DNA from 3 places in the Clostridium malenominatum genome. Region 3 is predicted to be linked to each of the others. Evidence: riboswitches for the same ligand, from Rfam matches in the RefSeq annotation. Region 3 holds a riboswitch; each other region holds the start of a gene.
What was found. A riboswitch is a leader RNA that binds a small molecule or an ion and turns the genes downstream of it on or off. The one in region 3 is predicted to bind cyclic di-GMP.
Positions count from the first base shown of each region.

Region 1: it holds a riboswitch for cyclic di-GMP, as region 3 does, so the genes downstream of both, ABDZ69_RS16615 (transglutaminase-like domain-containing protein) here and ABDZ69_RS12780 (DUF5667 domain-containing protein) in region 3, are expected to answer to the same signal.
Region 2: it holds a riboswitch for cyclic di-GMP, as region 3 does, so the genes downstream of both, ABDZ69_RS01780 (prepilin-type N-terminal cleavage/methylation domain-containing protein) here and ABDZ69_RS12780 (DUF5667 domain-containing protein) in region 3, are expected to answer to the same signal.

Region 1 covers NZ_BAAACF010000012.1:180,171-185,650, forward strand. Annotated here, with positions in the region: gene ABDZ69_RS16600 (MATE family efflux transporter) at 1-131, opposite strand, end outside; gene ABDZ69_RS16605 (ArsR/SmtB family transcription factor) at 121-702, opposite strand; gene ABDZ69_RS16610 (MFS transporter) at 707-1,957, opposite strand; gene ABDZ69_RS16615 (transglutaminase-like domain-containing protein) at 2,087-2,887, opposite strand; cyclic di-GMP riboswitch class I at 2,901-2,985, opposite strand; gene ABDZ69_RS16620 (class D sortase) at 3,086-3,778, opposite strand; gene ABDZ69_RS16625 (collagen binding domain-containing protein) at 3,849-5,480, opposite strand, start outside.
Region 2 covers NZ_BAAACF010000001.1:347,566-353,045, reverse strand. Annotated here, with positions in the region: gene ABDZ69_RS01795 (type IV pilus modification PilV family protein) at 1-112, opposite strand, end outside; gene ABDZ69_RS01790 (type II secretion system protein) at 235-792, opposite strand; gene ABDZ69_RS01785 (prepilin-type N-terminal cleavage/methylation domain-containing protein) at 950-1,447, opposite strand; gene ABDZ69_RS01780 (prepilin-type N-terminal cleavage/methylation domain-containing protein) at 1,463-1,918, opposite strand; cyclic di-GMP riboswitch class II at 1,985-2,070, opposite strand; gene ABDZ69_RS01775 (tRNA lysidine(34) synthetase) at 2,205-2,942, shown strand; gene ABDZ69_RS01770 (GGDEF domain-containing protein) at 3,021-4,781, shown strand; gene groL (chaperonin GroEL) at 4,822-5,480, opposite strand, start outside.
Region 3 covers NZ_BAAACF010000003.1:188,566-194,045, forward strand. Annotated here, with positions in the region: gene ABDZ69_RS12765 (aspartate/glutamate racemase family protein) at 1-250, opposite strand, end outside; gene ABDZ69_RS12770 (cell wall hydrolase) at 433-876, shown strand; gene ABDZ69_RS12775 (hypothetical protein) at 921-1,328, shown strand; gene ABDZ69_RS12780 (DUF5667 domain-containing protein) at 1,480-2,667, opposite strand; cyclic di-GMP riboswitch class I at 2,793-2,879, opposite strand; gene ABDZ69_RS12785 (ABC-F family ATP-binding cassette domain-containing protein) at 2,946-4,844, opposite strand; gene ABDZ69_RS12790 (ABC-F family ATP-binding cassette domain-containing protein) at 5,207-5,480, shown strand, end outside.

The DNA of each region.
Region 1 (5,480 bases), on a different contig from region 3:
CTACCAATAAAAATTCTATCTACTATGTTATATAGTACATTAACCATTTGAGCTACAATGGCTGGCAGGGCTAACTTAACTAATAGTTTTCCTACACTTCCTGTTCCTAAATCAATATTTTTATTTGTCATCTTTATCTCCTTTAACTTTAAATATTGTACTAAAAAAGTGATATTCTTCTAATTTATCTGAAGCATTCCTATTCTTACTGATATGATTTTTACAAAATCTATCTACATATTCTTTAAACTCTTTAAACTCTTTTTCTGTTAAGTATACAGAGTTTAATCTTATGGTTTGTGGGAAATCTTCTTCTCTGTCTTCATCTAGTTGTTTAAAAACTATACTTTTACTTTCTTCGTATATTGAATTTATTAACTTCTTAGTTTCATCTAAGAATATCCCTTTAATATCCGGACTAGCTTCTTCACTTTTTATTTCAAAAACCTTTGCTGTCAACTCATAATACTTTGTTATTATACCATTTATTTCTCCAGTTCTAGTTAAATGTAATATCCCTACTTTTTCTAGCTTTTTTACATGATAATGCACCTTAGCAGGTACTTCGCCCAACGAATCAGCTAACTCTTTAACGGTTAAGGCTCTATTTTCATCTTTAAAATATTTAATTATTTTCATTCTATAGGGATCTGATACAGCTTTAATCTCTTCAATAGTACTTAAAATTTTTATATCTTCCATGTCTTCACTCCTTACAAAATTCTTTATCTAATAAAGGCATTAGGGCAATAATTGTTATGCATATTCCCATTGCTAAAAACATTCCTTCCGTTGAAATGTATTGTGATACCACTCCTGTCAAGGCTCCCCCTAAAGGTATAGCACTAAGGGTGCACATACTCATAAGAGATACAACCCTTCCTAGAATATTTGATGGTGGATTTGTTAGTATATACGCTCTTACTGGGGTAGAAACTAAGGGAACACCAAATCCAATGAAGAAATATGCACAGGTTGCCACCGCAATTGGAGAAAACAGGTTATTAAAAAATCCAGGTAAACTAATTAAAGAATAATTAACTCCTAATAGTAAAAAGCCCATTATTGCTAAAGTAGATTTTTTAAATTTATGGCTTATTTGTGATATAACCATGCCACCTGTGGTTATTCCTAGCAATAGTCCTATGCCTAATATGCTTAAAACTTCTGGACCCGATAATAAAACTTCCTTTACATATGCAGGCATTAATACATTAAGGGGCGCTAAACAGAAGTTAACCAATGCAGCCATAAGAATATATATCAATATAATTCTTTTTCCCTTTACATATAAAATTCCTTCTTTTAAGTCTTCAAAATAACTTTTTATGTTAACTTCTTTATCTTTGCTTACTACCTCTTCTATTTTTAAAAATCCCACTATTAATCCAGATATAATAAAGGTAAATGCATCAATGATTATGGCTCCAGAAATTCCAAAAGTTCCTACAATTACTCCTGCTAAACTCATTCCAATTAACTCTCCAAAGGAGTTTACTGAGGTTGAAAAGGAGCTTCCACTTAATATCATATCTTTAGGCAATATTAGAGTACTTATTACTCCCTTTGCAGGTGAAGTTAAGGCCTCAAAAGTGGAGTTAAAAAAAGTAAATACAAATAAGTGCCAAGGCTTTAAAATATTATAATAAAACATCACTCCTGTAATCAATACTACTATTCCTCTAGCTGTATCTCCAAATATTATTACCTTTCTTTTAGAAAGTCTATCTACCAAAACTCCAGAAAATGGGCTGAAAATTATCCCTGGCAAGGCATTTACCGCAAATAAGGTACCAAGCAATAACTTTGACCCTGTTAGTAAATACACCATCCATCCATAAGCAATTGAATCTACAGAATCTCCAAATCTGGATATAAAATCTGCTAGAAGCAATTTAGAATAGTTTTTATAAACTAATAACTCCTTAAATATACTTTTCCTTTTTGCAACCTCCACAACTAATCCTCCATTAAAATTATTTTATCGTTAAATTAACTTTAACGTCCTGCTTTTCTTTTGTCAATAACAAAAAGGCAGATAATTTAAATCATCAATTATTGATTTAAACTATCTGCCTAATAGCGCTTAATATTGTTTTTCTACTAAATAATCTCTATCATTTTTTATCATTGATACTGATTCCTTGTTACCCTTTTTAATAGAATCATAAGTGGTATCTATAGTAACCCATTTTCCAATATCTTTTAAATACACTTGATTCCATCCATGATATGCTTTAATATCGTTTTTATATCCCATTATTAGCTTTGTAGGAATATCTATACTTCTTAGCATTGCTGCAAGTAAAACTGAATAATCATAACATATTCCTAGGGAAGTTTTCATTGTATCTTCTATAGATGATACATAATCTACAGGAAGATTTTTAGCCTTATTATAATCATAGCTAACATTATTTATAATATAATTATATATTACTTTGACTTTTTCCTTATCATCTTTAATATCCTTAGTTAATTCCTTAGCTTTTTTAATAGGATCCATATCTTTATTCCAGTTGATAATTTGAATTGATTGCAAAAACACTTCATTTTTATTTGTTAAGTTTACAGTAACTTTTTCTTTTTTTACTACTTTGTATTTATTCCCTGCAACATTTTCTAAGATAGAAATTGTATACTCTCCATCTTCAAACTGTAATGGAAATCTATTGTTAGATTTTAAATTATAAGTATAGCTTTTATTACCTTTGCTAATCATTACTTTCGCTGATACATCCTTTTGGTACTTATAATCAACACTAACAATTCCACTATTTAACTGACTTTTGTCTATATTTGAAAGAGACGCTTGTCCAAAAACAACTGTTGAAGGTAATAATAAAAAAACTACTAATAAGAAACTTGTTATACGAAGTTTAAACATAAAAAACTCTCCCTTCGGTAACTGGCTGCCATCTTATTTCTAAGGAAGGCCCTTTAGTTTTGCGTCTCTAGTTTTCACTAGATTTGCCATTATCGGTGAAAAGCCACCAGATAAAATATTTATATTTACTATAATTATAACATGATTATAGTAAATAATCATGTTATAATTACAATATATATTCAATTTTTTAATAACTTATTCTATAATATTTCCCTTAATTATTAATCTCTGAGTTGGTTTAATCATTGGGTGACAAGTTACTAATGTTATTTCTTTATTCTTTTTATTGCTATTTAATACCCAAGTCTCTTCTGGTTTAACATAGAGTTTTTCTACTACTACATATTTATATTGGCTTTCTCCTTTATCAATTTCTATTATGTCTCCAATTTCTACCTCATCTAATCTGTTGAAGTTTCTTCCATAAGTATGGCTTCTATGGCCGGCTATAGCATAATTTCCCTCTTGTCCAGCCTTTCCTGTATGTTCTATACTTGCTACGGATATTTTTAAATTTTCTTCTATAGCACCTTTTAATATAGGTAGATTCAAATTAATCTTTTTAATTATCAACATACCTTCCATGTTCTTTTTAATATATTCTTCCCTTAGTTTTCTTTCATTTTCTTTCTTTTTTTCTTCTGCCTCTTTGTAAGCCTCATTTTCCTTGTTATCTTCTACAGTTTCTGTATTTTGTTCCTCTATTAATATTATTTCATTATCATCTTGATAATTTATAGAACCTTCATCTATAATGGATAGACTTTCATTCCATTCTCTTATTAGTTTTTGTTGCTTATAATCAACATATGCTTCTGTCATTTTAGGATATGCAATTACAAACACTCCTATAACTATAATAATTGTTGAAATTATTTTTCTTTTCATTCCATCTTCCCTACCCTAATCTATTAATCAAAACTGAAAAAGGCAGGTATGCGTTCCTGCCTTTAATCAACTATGCTGTCTTTCTCCTTAGTCTTACACCAATAAATATCAGTATCAACCCTACTAAATAAAATTCTACATTACTACCTTCACCAGTCTTTGGAAGTACATCTACTGAACCAGATGGGATTTTATCATCAACATCAGTGAATTCATCTTCTGGTTTAGTTGGTTCCGTCGGTTCTGTTGGTTCTGTTGGCTCTTCTTTTTCATTTCCAACTCTTAGTTCAACATAAGTTTTATCTTTGCCTATAGTTAGATTTATCTCCTTTGTGTCTAGTTTATATCCTGTAGGGGCTTTTATTTCTACTACTTTATATTCACCAAACTGCAACTCTTTTGCTATGGCTATACCATCAACCCCTGTCCTTAATGTTGCCACTATCTTACCTTCAGAGTTTTTAACTTGAAACACAGCTTCAGACAGTAACTTTGTTTCATCTTTACTATCTACTTTTTTAATGGTTATTGAACCCTTTGGTTTATCTGGTTCCCAAGGGGTTGATGGGGTTGATGGGATTTTAGTATTCTTCAATTCTAACTGAATTTTACTATTATCTTTGTCTACATTCACTGTGTGCTCTGTAGTGTCAAGCTTATATCCTACAGGTGCTTTCTTCTCTACTACCTTATATTCTCCAAAAGGTAAATTCTCAACTTTTGCTGTACCATCAGCACCTGTTGTTAAAGTTTCAACTACTTTTCCTTTAGAATCTTTAACTTCAAATTCTGCTCCAGGTAATACTCTTGTTTCGTTATCGCTGTCTACCTTCATAATTGTTATTGACCCTAACTTATAGTTTTTAACAATTACTTCTTGTTTATCTTCAGAGTTTATAACAACTTCTATATTTTGGTCTTCATCAAGTATTTGATATCCTAAAACAGGTTCTGTTTCTTTTAAGGTATATTTGCCAAATTTTAAGCCCGGCACATTTAGAATACCATTTTCATCAGTTTTTGCCTTTCCTACAAGTTTTCCGTTCCAATCGAACAACTTAAATTCTACTCCACTTATCTTAGTGTCAATGTCATTACCATCAACTTTGATTATTTTAAGGCTACCAAGCTTACCGCTTCCTGTTCCTGAGCCATCTGTGATTCTCACAACTATTTCTTTTTCAAAAGGCTGATTTTCTGTGGATACACCATCACCTTCGAAATATACTTTATTAGACAACTTAGAATAATCCACATCTGTTGTAATCTTTGTTCGATATAAAATGTTATACATTGTATCGATCTTTTCTAAAAACTCAAGTTTAAAGGTCTGAGTACCTGTTGCTAAATCTCTAGGACTAATTGTTACTCTAAAGTTCTTATAAGGTTCATTATCTGATGTCCTGTTTACAATGAAGCTATCTTCTATAACCTCATGACCAATACTTAGAGTATCTATCAAAGTTGCATTTTCAATTTCTGATAAACTCTTATTTGCAATAATCCACCAGCTAAGTTCCTTTCCATCTTGCTTTCCACTCTTTTCCACAAACTTTTCTGAGTCCCAATAGCTAACCTTAGCACTATACTCAATGCCTCCAGCAGTTGCCCTATTTACATATTCAGTTTGTGATAGACCTACAAGTTTAGTTTTAAACACAACCCTATATGGGCTATTAACAGGACCATTAATTTTAATCTT
Region 2 (5,480 bases), on a different contig from region 3:
TACTTGAATAAGCTACTGTGGAAAAAATAGCCACAGTACCCATTATTAATACCATAGCTATAATTACTTCTACTAAAGTGAAACCTTTTTTGCTTTTGTTTATTTTAATCATGTAATCAATCCTTCTTTAAGATGATTAGGTTTTTAAATTTTTAGTTGGTTAGTTAGTGTGGAAATTCCAAAGGAATTTCGTCCTAAACTATTTAACTAAAATACTATCAACTAGGAAACTAGTTAGTATAGCCAGTCCGATATTTTTAACGTAACTTTTTTCTTACCTGGATATACATCATCACTTTGTATACCGTTAGGATTACCATTGCCTACAGCAACCTCAAAAGGGCTTTGTTTTATCAACTGTTCTGCACCCTTTTCCGTAACTCCATGTATAGTTATATATATCCCTGCCTTAACTCCATTTGCATTATTATTACTACCATCTGTAGTTGGCGCCCAAGATTCATAATCATAAGTTCCACTCCATGCAGTTTTTTTGCTTAATGGAGCATCTAAATATGGCCCGTTCCATCCATTGGGTAATGAAGAAGGTGTTATTCCAAATCCAGGATCTTTTCCTTCATTTACATCACCTGGAAAACTCCCTACATCTGCATAATATTGCAATGCCGCTGTCTTAAAAACTTTCATATCATTAATAGTTCTGCTAACCTTAGACTTTTCTATGGCAGTAAAGGCTTTTGGAGCTATAATAGCTGATAAAATTGCAATAATTGCTATTACCACAAGAAGCTCCACTAGAGTAAAAGCTTTTTTATGTTTTTTTAAACGCATGATTTTATCCATCCTTTTTTTATTAGTTTTTTAGTTTGTTAGCTGTAGTGGAAATTCCCTAGGAATTTCATCTCGAACTATTCAACTAAAAAACTATTAATTAGTAAACTGAGAAAAAAAGCATTAGAGCATTAAAGCCCTAATGCTTTTTTGAATGTTATTGTTCGGAGATTATGATGTATACAATGTCTGAATTTGAATTATATCTAACTATACCAGTGTTTCCATTTTCATTTCCATCTAAATCAGCATCAAGTCTTTGTATTGCTTTTGCTGGCACTTTATTTAATTCTAGATATTTATAGTTTTTATTGACCTCTGGAGTAGTTACTGGCAAACTATCATTCTCTACTCCTACATTATTTTTAAATGTATAAGTTCCACCCCAAGGATTTTTACTTGGCCACTTTTCTAAGTAATCAGTTACAAAAGCTGGATTCGCATTTGTAGCTGGAGTAGTAGCCCATTGTCCATTATCTGCATAATGACCCAATGCTGCTGTTTTAATTGCTTTATAGTCTGACTCTGCTGTAGCTACTTTACTCTTTTCAATTGCTTTAAATGCATTTGGTGCTATTATAGCTGCAAGAATTGCAATTATAGCTATAACTACTAGTAATTCTACTAGTGTAAAACCTTTTTTAATATTTTTCATAATTAACACCATCCTTTATTCAGAAATAATAATTGTTACTGTCGTTGGATATGATGTTGTGTATGTCACACTTCCACCTACATTACTAACAGTTCCATCTAAGTCCAAATCTATTTTTTCAGCTGCACTTTTAGGAACATTAGTTAATTTTAAAAATTTACCACTTGCACCTAAAGCGTAAGTCCCACCCCAAGGATTTTTACTAGGCAACTTTTCTAGATATGAACCATTCCATCCAGCTACGGGTGGATCGCTAGTTAAATTATCCATACTTGCTGGCCATTTACCTGTATCCGCATAATAATTAAGCGTCGCTGTCTTAACCGCTCTATAATCCGACTCCGCTGTTGCCACCTTACTCTTCTCTATTGCCTTAAATGCATTTGGTGCTATAATCGCTGCAAGAATAGCTATGATTGCGATAACTACTAGTAGTTCTACTAGTGTAAAACCTTTTTTAGTTCTTTTCATATTTTACCCATCCCTTCTATTTTTTGTATGTAAAATTCTATAAAAAAACCTATATTCATAGCACTATGAATATAGGGTAGGTTGCATCACTAACTCCATGCATGTCCAAGATGCCCAAATACAACATGCACTTCTCCGTTCCCCTTAATAATTAATATTAGTTGATTATTATTTTACCATCTTTATTTTGTAAAAACAATAGATAATATATGGACAACTTGCCTATATTATTATATCATTTATAAATATTATGTACATGTAAAATTTACCGAGAGGAAGGAAATTTATGATAATTTTTCAACGAAAATATAATAGAATGTTTCTCAAAAATGCTAGAGAAGCAATTTCCACTTATAACATGATAGAACCTGGCGATAGAGTTGGAGTTGGCCTTTCTGGTGGTAAAGATAGTATATTTTTATTATACGTTTTAAAGCTTATTCAACTTACCGCTATAAAGGATTTCTCTATAATTGGAATAAATATTGATATGGACTTAGGTATGGATCTTTCTCCCTTAAAATCCTTTTGTGAAGAAAATCATATACCTTTAATTATAGAAAAAACTAATATTGGAGAAGTAGTTTTCAATGATAGAAAAGAAAAAAATCCTTGCTCCCTTTGCTCTACCTTAAGAAAAGGCGCTTTAGTTAGAATTTGCGAAAGTAACAATATTAACAAATTAGCTTTAGGTCATAATAGTGATGATGTTATAGAAACTTTATTTATGAATATTTTAAAGGTGGGGAAACTTGGAACCTTCCACCCAAATATACATTATAAAGATAAGGGCATTAATATAATAAGACCTTTAGTTTACATAAGAGAGGATTTTATCGAAAAATTCGTTAAAGATAATAATCTTCCCGTTATTAAAAGCCTTTGCCCTGTAGATAAAAAAACTACTCGTGAAGAAATGAAAAACATCCTTATAAAATTAGAAGAAAGTTATCCCGATGCTCAAAGAAAAATACTAACATCATTAACAAATCTAGACATGAAAAACCTCTGGGACCAGAGGTAAAATTAACCTGTAATTAACAAACTTGCCTTTAGTTATAACATAGCTTTGATATACTATGTGTTAAATAGGGGTGATATATTGAATAATTTTTTTCACGAACTGGAAAATATACTAATTAATGAAGCTATAAGCACTGTATTTCAACCCATAGTTTCTCTTAAAGATGGCAGTATTTTAGGCTACGAAGCTTTGTCCAGAGGTCCTAAGGATTCCCCCTTAAATTCTCCTGATAAGCTGTTTAGCTGTGCAAAAGAGTATAATAAGCTTTGGGAAATCGAAAAGCTTTGTAGAGTGAAAGCCATAGAACGAAGCAGTAAAATCAATAAAAATACCTATTTATTTTTAAATGTGGATCCTCACACTCTAAAAGATGAAAAGTTTATAAAAGGATTTACAAAAGAATTTTTAAGAAAACATGACATCTCTCCGAATATAATTATATTTGAGATTACTGAGAAAACATCTATAGATGACTATAAAAGTTTTAAGCATGCCTTAAATAATTATGTTGAACAAGGCTTTAAAATAGCTATAGATGACACTGGCGCTGGATATTCTGGATTAAGAACCATAGCTGAAACTAAACCTAATTATATAAAAATTGATATGGATATAGTTAGAAATGTTCATGTAGATTCCTTTAAACGTTCATTAATCAAATCTTTAGTTTGCCTTTGCGAAGATACCAATATAAAATTAATCGCAGAAGGCATTGAAAACATGCATGAACTTAAAGAGCTTATTGAATTGGGAGTTTTTGCAGGACAAGGTTACTTTATTGAAAAACCTCGAGAAGGTTTTCAAGACATTGATGCGCAGATTAAAAATTTAATTAGTAAATTATTTAGGGAAAAGAAAACTTATTCTGACTATCATAAACGGAATATAATAGGTGATATATCCTCTTATTATCCTCCCTTCAATACAGATACCTCTTGCGGATTTTTAAAGAAACACCTAGAAGAAAATATTGTTTTTGGTGCTTGCATTATTTCAAATAATAAACCTATTGGGCTAATAATGAAACATTCTTTAGATGCTATTTTATCCACTCAATACGGAGTTTCTGTATTTTCTAAAAGGGCTGTAACCTCTGTAATGGATAGAAATCCGTTGATTGTTGATTATTATACTTCTATTTATGAAGTATGTGATATGGCTATGAATAGAGAGGAAAACAACATATATGACAAAGTGATTATAACTAAAGATGGATGCTATTATGGTATGGTTACTATTAAGAATTTACTGCAGCACACCACTTATTTAAAAACTAATTATTGTCGACAGTTAAATCCATTAACTGGTCTTCCAGGGAACTCATTAATTGAAGACTATCTAAATGATATTATTAACACTAAAGAAAATAACTGTGTTTTATATTTTGATTTAGATAATTTTAAAATATATAATGACATATACGGATTTGAACATGGTGATAAAGTTATTAAATTTACTTCAACTTTAATAGAAAACACCACACAAAACCTTTTTCCTTTAAGTAGCTTTATAGGACATATCGGTGGAGATGATTTTGTTGTTATTATTAAAGATTGCACTCATATACAATGCGAAGATTTATGTAACATCATAATACAAGAATTTGATATGGGTATAAAAGACTTTTTTAATAAAGAACATTTGAATATGGGCTATATTGAAGGTTTAAATAGAAAAGGAGTTTTAGAAAACTATAAATTAACCTCTATATCCATAGCAGGAATATGGGGAAAAACATATACTTATTCCTATATATATGATTTATCTAAAGATATTTCTGCCTTAAAAAGCAAATGCAAATTAGCTACATACAGCAGTTTTTTAATAAATGAAGTATAAAAAAGAAGGGCTCCTCCTATGAGAAGTCCTTCCTTATTTTTTAGTACATTCCGTCCATTCCCATTCCTGGTCCTGGCATAGCTGGGCTGTTCTTTTCTGGAATATCTACTACTGCGGCTTCTGTTGTTAAGAATGTAGCAGCAACGGATGCAGCATTTTGAAGTGCTGATCTTGTAACCTTAGTTGGGTCAACGATACCTGCTTTAATCATGTTAACATACTTTTCATTTAAAGCATCGTATCCTACTCCTGGTTCGCTAGCTCTTACTTTTTCAATTACAACTGAACCTTCTACTCCAGCGTTGTGAGCAATTTGTCTTACTGGCTCTTCTAGAGCTTTTCTTATTATGTTTATACCTACTTTTATGTCTGCAACATCTGAAGTTAATTTTTCAACTTCTTCGATTACACCGATGTAAGCTGTTCCACCACCTGGAACTATTCCTTCTTCAACAGCTGCTTTAGTAGCTGCTAGAGCGTCTTCTATTCTTAATTTTCTTTCCTTTAATTCAGTTTCTGTAGCAGCACCTACTTTTACAACTGCTACTCCACCTGCAAGCTTTGCAAGTCTTTCCATTAACTTTTCTTTATCAAATTCAGAAGTTGTTTCTTCTGCTTGAGCCTTTATTTGATTTACTCTATCTTTAATAGCTGCTTTATCGCCTTTACCATTAACAATAGTAGTAGTTTCTTTAGTTA
Region 3 (5,480 bases):
TGTCCATATCCACTGCCGCACTCAATGAATTACAATAAACAAATATGTTTTTTATTTCTTTTGCTTTAATATCTTTTATTCTATCCTTAACCATTTCCCTTAGCTTATCTGCATAAAGTACCTGAAGAAGAGATTGCTCCTCTGGTGTTTGGGAAATAGGATAGGCCATGCCCTCATGTCCCTGTTCTTCTAAGAATTCTATACCCATGTTTGTGTCTACAGGTGTACCTGCAATAACTGCTATCTTCATATAAATCTCCCCCTTTTTAATTAATTATAGACTTATTTTCCTTAGTTTTCTAGTTTTTTGGTTCTTTAGTTTTTTGATATATTAACTTGAAAAATTCATCATAGTTTTTTTCATTTATTAGTAACTTTTTCCTATATAAGTAAATATAATAATATAGTAGCTTTAATAAGGAGATGAAATTAGTGGCTTATAGTGATCGTGAGCTGCTTGCTAGAATTATAAAATGTGAAGCTGGCGGCGAGGGCGAAAATGGGATGAAAGCTGTTGCTTCTGTTGTTATGAATAGAGTTAATGTACCTTATGGTGAATATCAAAGGCTTGGTCAAGGTGACATTAGAAAAGTTATATTTCAACAGGGCCAATTTGACTGTGCTACCTCTGTTTTAAGAGGTTTGCCTAATCCTCAAACTATTTGGGGAAGTCCACCAGAAGATATTCACTACCAAATTGCCGATTGGGCTCTTTCTGGAAATAGACTATTTACAACAGGAGCTGCCTTATGGTATTTTAATCCATTTATACCAACTTGTATATACACTTTCCCCCGTAACGGCAGTGGTCGTTTTCAAGTAAGAGTTGTAAATCATTGTTTTTACAACCCTACAGCACTTTATGCACAAACTTAGTCAACAAATAAAATTATTATATAATTTATAAGGAGGCCTATAATTTGTTTACAAGAATGCCTAATGATTATTATGAATACCCAATGTGGGATGAGATTCCCGTAGAAGATTTTGATTTAGAGGATATTGATCCTCTTCAAACTAGAGAGGTTATCCCACCTGGCGGAACTACTGGTGGTCCAGATTTTACCCTTCAGCCAGGTCCACCTGTTCAAACAGATATAAATTATACTCAAGGATGGCTAAAAACGCAAATTGGAAAATATATTAAAATTGAGTTTTTGATAGGAACTAATATGCTAATCGACCGTGAAGGCGTGCTTCTCGAAGTTGGTATTAGTTATATTGTTATTAGAGAATCTGGTACTAACGATCAGTTAATGTGTGATATCTATGCAATTAAATTTGTAAGAATTTTTGATAACCAGGAAAAAATGTTAAATTGTAGGTAATTAATTAATTTATCTCTTATTGATAAACATATACAAGAATAATAATTGGAATCACTTTACAAATCCTTTTCAGGGAATTAAAAAGCCGTATATACACTAGGTATATACGGCTTAAACCTTTTTTTGCGGAGGTTATCTTCAACCACAAAAATTAGTTATTAGTTTTCTTTTCTTCTTTAACTTTCTTTTCTTCTTTAACTTTCTTTTCTTCTTTAACTTTCTTTTCTGCCTGATTTTTTATTTCTTCTTTAAGTTTCTTTTCTTCTTCTTTTCTTATTTCTTCCTGTTTCTTAAATTCCTCTTTAGCTTTTTCTTCTTCTTTTTTCTTCAATTCAACTTGTTGTTTTTCCAATTCCCTTTTAGCTTCTTCTTGTTTCTTTAATTCTTCTCTATTTTTTTCCTCTTCTTTTTTCTTTAGTTCATTTTTTTTATTCTCTGCTTCTTTTTCAATTTCTGACTTTTTAGCCTCTGGTAACTTGGTATTTTCCTGGGTCTTTAATTGTACTAATGTAGTATTTTCTGTTACAGGCTCTTTTTTATCCTCATCATTATCTTCTACGTCGTCAGTATCTTCCACATCATCATTATTTTCTATATCATCTACATCTTCTTCATCATCTTTATCTTCTTCTACTTTATCAGCTTTATCTTTTACCCAATTTCCTTTTCCAGAAGGGTGAATTCCTAATTCCTTTGCAATATTTCCTAATCCCATACCTTTTTCTGTAATAAGAACAGATATTTCATCAATTGACTTTCCACTAGCCTCTGATAGTGAAGCAATTTTAGCTATTTGTCCAAAACCTAGTCCTTGTTCTCTTAGGGTTTGTACAACTGTTTTATCAATATCTTTTACAACCTTTGCAGTGTAAACCACTTCTTCAGTTTTTTCATCTAACTCTTCTTTTTTATCATCACTTAGTTCTTCCTTGACTTCTTCATCAATTTGAACTCCTTCTTCTAATTCAGTGTTTAATTTTTCTTTTACTTCCTCATCTACATTTTCATTTGTAATTACTTCTGTTACTTTTTCCTGAGCCTCACCTATTGTTTTCATATAATCTTCAATAGCAGCTTGTACAAATTCGCTCTTTTCTTGAGCAGTCATTTCTTTAGCTTCAGCAAGACGCTCTTTTGCAAATTTTAATAAAAGCTCTGCCTCTTTTTCTGTATTAGATGCTAGGGATAATTGCAAATCTTCGAATAACTTGTCAACAGTATAAAAAATACTATCAGGTGTTACTCCTGGATTTACTTGTACACCCTCTGTAGCAGCATGAGCTACTGTGTTAAATGACAATAAACTAGCCATGGTAATTGAAACAATAAGTTTCTTCATTCTAAATACCTCCTATTATTCTTTTTATTTTTGGTGAACTAAAATCCATAGTAAAAATAAAAGAATGGAAGAGATAAAAAGCCGCTCAAAAGAGCAGCTTTAACACACTTGTGGTATTGACTCTCTTCGGCAACTGGCTGGCATAACTATACATAGTCTTAGCCCCTTTAGCTTTGCGTCCTTAAGTTTCCCTAAGTTTGCCTTTGTCGGATTTTAATTCTATATTTAATTTAATTATAACTTTTTTGTTATTACATGTCTACAATAATAATTTAATATTATTTTTTATCGAAATTATCACTCTTTTCTTGAAGAATCTTTTCAGCTATTTCATTTAAATAAACCCATCTTTCCATCTTTTCTTCTAATTGTTTTTCTAATTCTTCTTTTTTCTCTAATAGTTCTTGTAATAAGCTATAATTAGTAGAGGAATTTGTGATTTCACTTTCAATTTCCTCTAATTTTAATTCAATTGTAGCAATCACATCATCAATTTCATCATATTCTCTCTGTTCCTTATAAGAAAATTTTAAAGCTTTATCTTTTTTTCTTTCTATATTAATACTTTTAACTTTATCTTCTACTTCAACTACTGGAACATTATTGTTACTTTCTTTGAAATCAGAATAGTTTCCTGTATATTGAACTATTTTTCCATATCCTTCAAAGGAGAATATTTTTTCTGCCATTCTATCTAAAAAATATCTATCATGAGAAACCGCCATAACTGCTCCTGGAAAATTGTCAAGGTAGTCTTCTAATATTGTTAAGGTTTGAATATCCAAGTCATTTGTAGGTTCATCTAAAAACAATACATTAGGAGCTTCCATAAGAACTCTTAATAGGTACAATCTTCTTCTCTCTCCCCCTGAAAGCTTAGAAATAGGAGTCCACTGCATTGAGGGAGTGAATAAAAAGGTTTCTAGCATTTGAGAGGCACTTATTTTAAGTCCTTCCTTTGTGGTTAAAACTTCTCCACCTTCTTTTATATACTCAATAACTCTTAAATTTTCATCCATATGGTTGGTTTCCTGAGAAAATAGTCCTATTCTCACTGTTTCTCCAACTTCAATCTCCCCGCTGTCTGGCTTAATTTTATTACAAATTATATTAATTAAAGTTGATTTACCCATACCATTAGGCCCTATAATTCCAATTCTATCAGTTCTAGTAAATATATAACTAAAATCCTCTATGAGTTTTCTATCTTCATAAGATTTATTTATATTATTAATTTCTATAACTTTTTTACCTAAATAGCTTCCACCTACAGAAATTTGAATCTTTTCTTCAGTTAAATCTACAGCTGCATCCTGCAATTTTTCAAAACGATCAATTCTTGCCTTCTGTTTAGTACTTCTAGCCTTTGCTCCTCTTTTTATCCAAGCCAGTTCTTTTCTTAATAAGTTTTGCCTTTTTTCCTCAGTAGCTCTTGACATATCTTCTCTTTCTAATTTCTTTTGAACAAAGTTTTCATAATTACCATTATAGGTATAAAGATTACCTTTATCTATTTCTACAATTTTATTTACAACTCTGTCCAAAAAATATCTATCATGAGTAACCATAAGAAGAGCTCCTCTTCTTTTATTTATATACTCTTCTAACCAATCAATGGTTTCATTATCTAGATGATTTGTTGGTTCGTCTAAAATTAATAGCTCACAAGGAGTAATTAGTGATGACGCTAGGGCTATTCTCTTTCTCTGCCCTCCAGATAAAGTTCCAACTTTTGCATTAAAATTCGTTATACCTAGTTTAGTTAGCACAGCTTTAGCTTCACTTTCTATGCTCCAGGCATTCATGCTATCCATTTTACTTGTAAGGCTTGTAATAAGGTTATCCTTAGCATTTTCATCTTCTAAAGCCTTTTCATACTCCCTTATTAAAGTCATTACAGGAGAATTCCCCTTAAAAACCTGTTCAAGGACAGTAGCTTCCTCATGAAAATGTGGATTTTGTGAAAGGTATTCAATATTTACTGAGCTTCCTTTTATAATTCTTCCTGTCTCATAGCTTTCAATCCCTGCAATAACTTTTAGCAAAGTAGTCTTCCCAGTGCCATTTATTCCAATTACCCCAATTTTATCCCCTTCATTAATACCTAAATTTATATTATTAAATAAAGCCTTTTCGCTATAACTTTTACATATATTTTCTAAACTTATAATATTCATAATACGTTCCTTTCCTTGACACTAGACTGTTTATAAAATATCTTTAATTTTAATTATAGTATAAGATTTGCTTTGTAGAAAGCATTGAAGAAGTATTAAAAAGTCTTTATTTCTGACTTTGAAACACCGTATAAAGGCTTCTATGTTTGAGCGAAGCGAGTTTAGAAGTCTTAGATGTTTTAAACAACAGAAATATTAGACTTATTTTGTGAAGTGAAGGCTTTCCTATATGCAAAACTTATACTATCACTATAACATAAAAAATATTAAATATTATAATTTTCCTTTAAAAAAATTGTCTAATCATATATAATCTTTATGTATATTTTTTAATTACAAACCGTTTAGAAAGGAATTGAAAAATGAGTATTTTATCAGTTAAAAATCTTAGCCATGGCTTTGGCGATAGAGCTATATTAAATAATGTGTCCTTCAAACTATTAAAGGGTGAGCATATTGGATTAGTTGGTGCCAACGGAGAAGGAAAATCCTCTTTCATGAACATAATCACAGGAAAACTTGAATGTGATGAAGGGGAAGTTGAATGGGCAAAACGTGTGAGAGTTGGATATTTAGACCAGCATACAGCCCTAGAACGTGGAATGACAATTAGAGATGTTTTAAAAAATGCTTTTA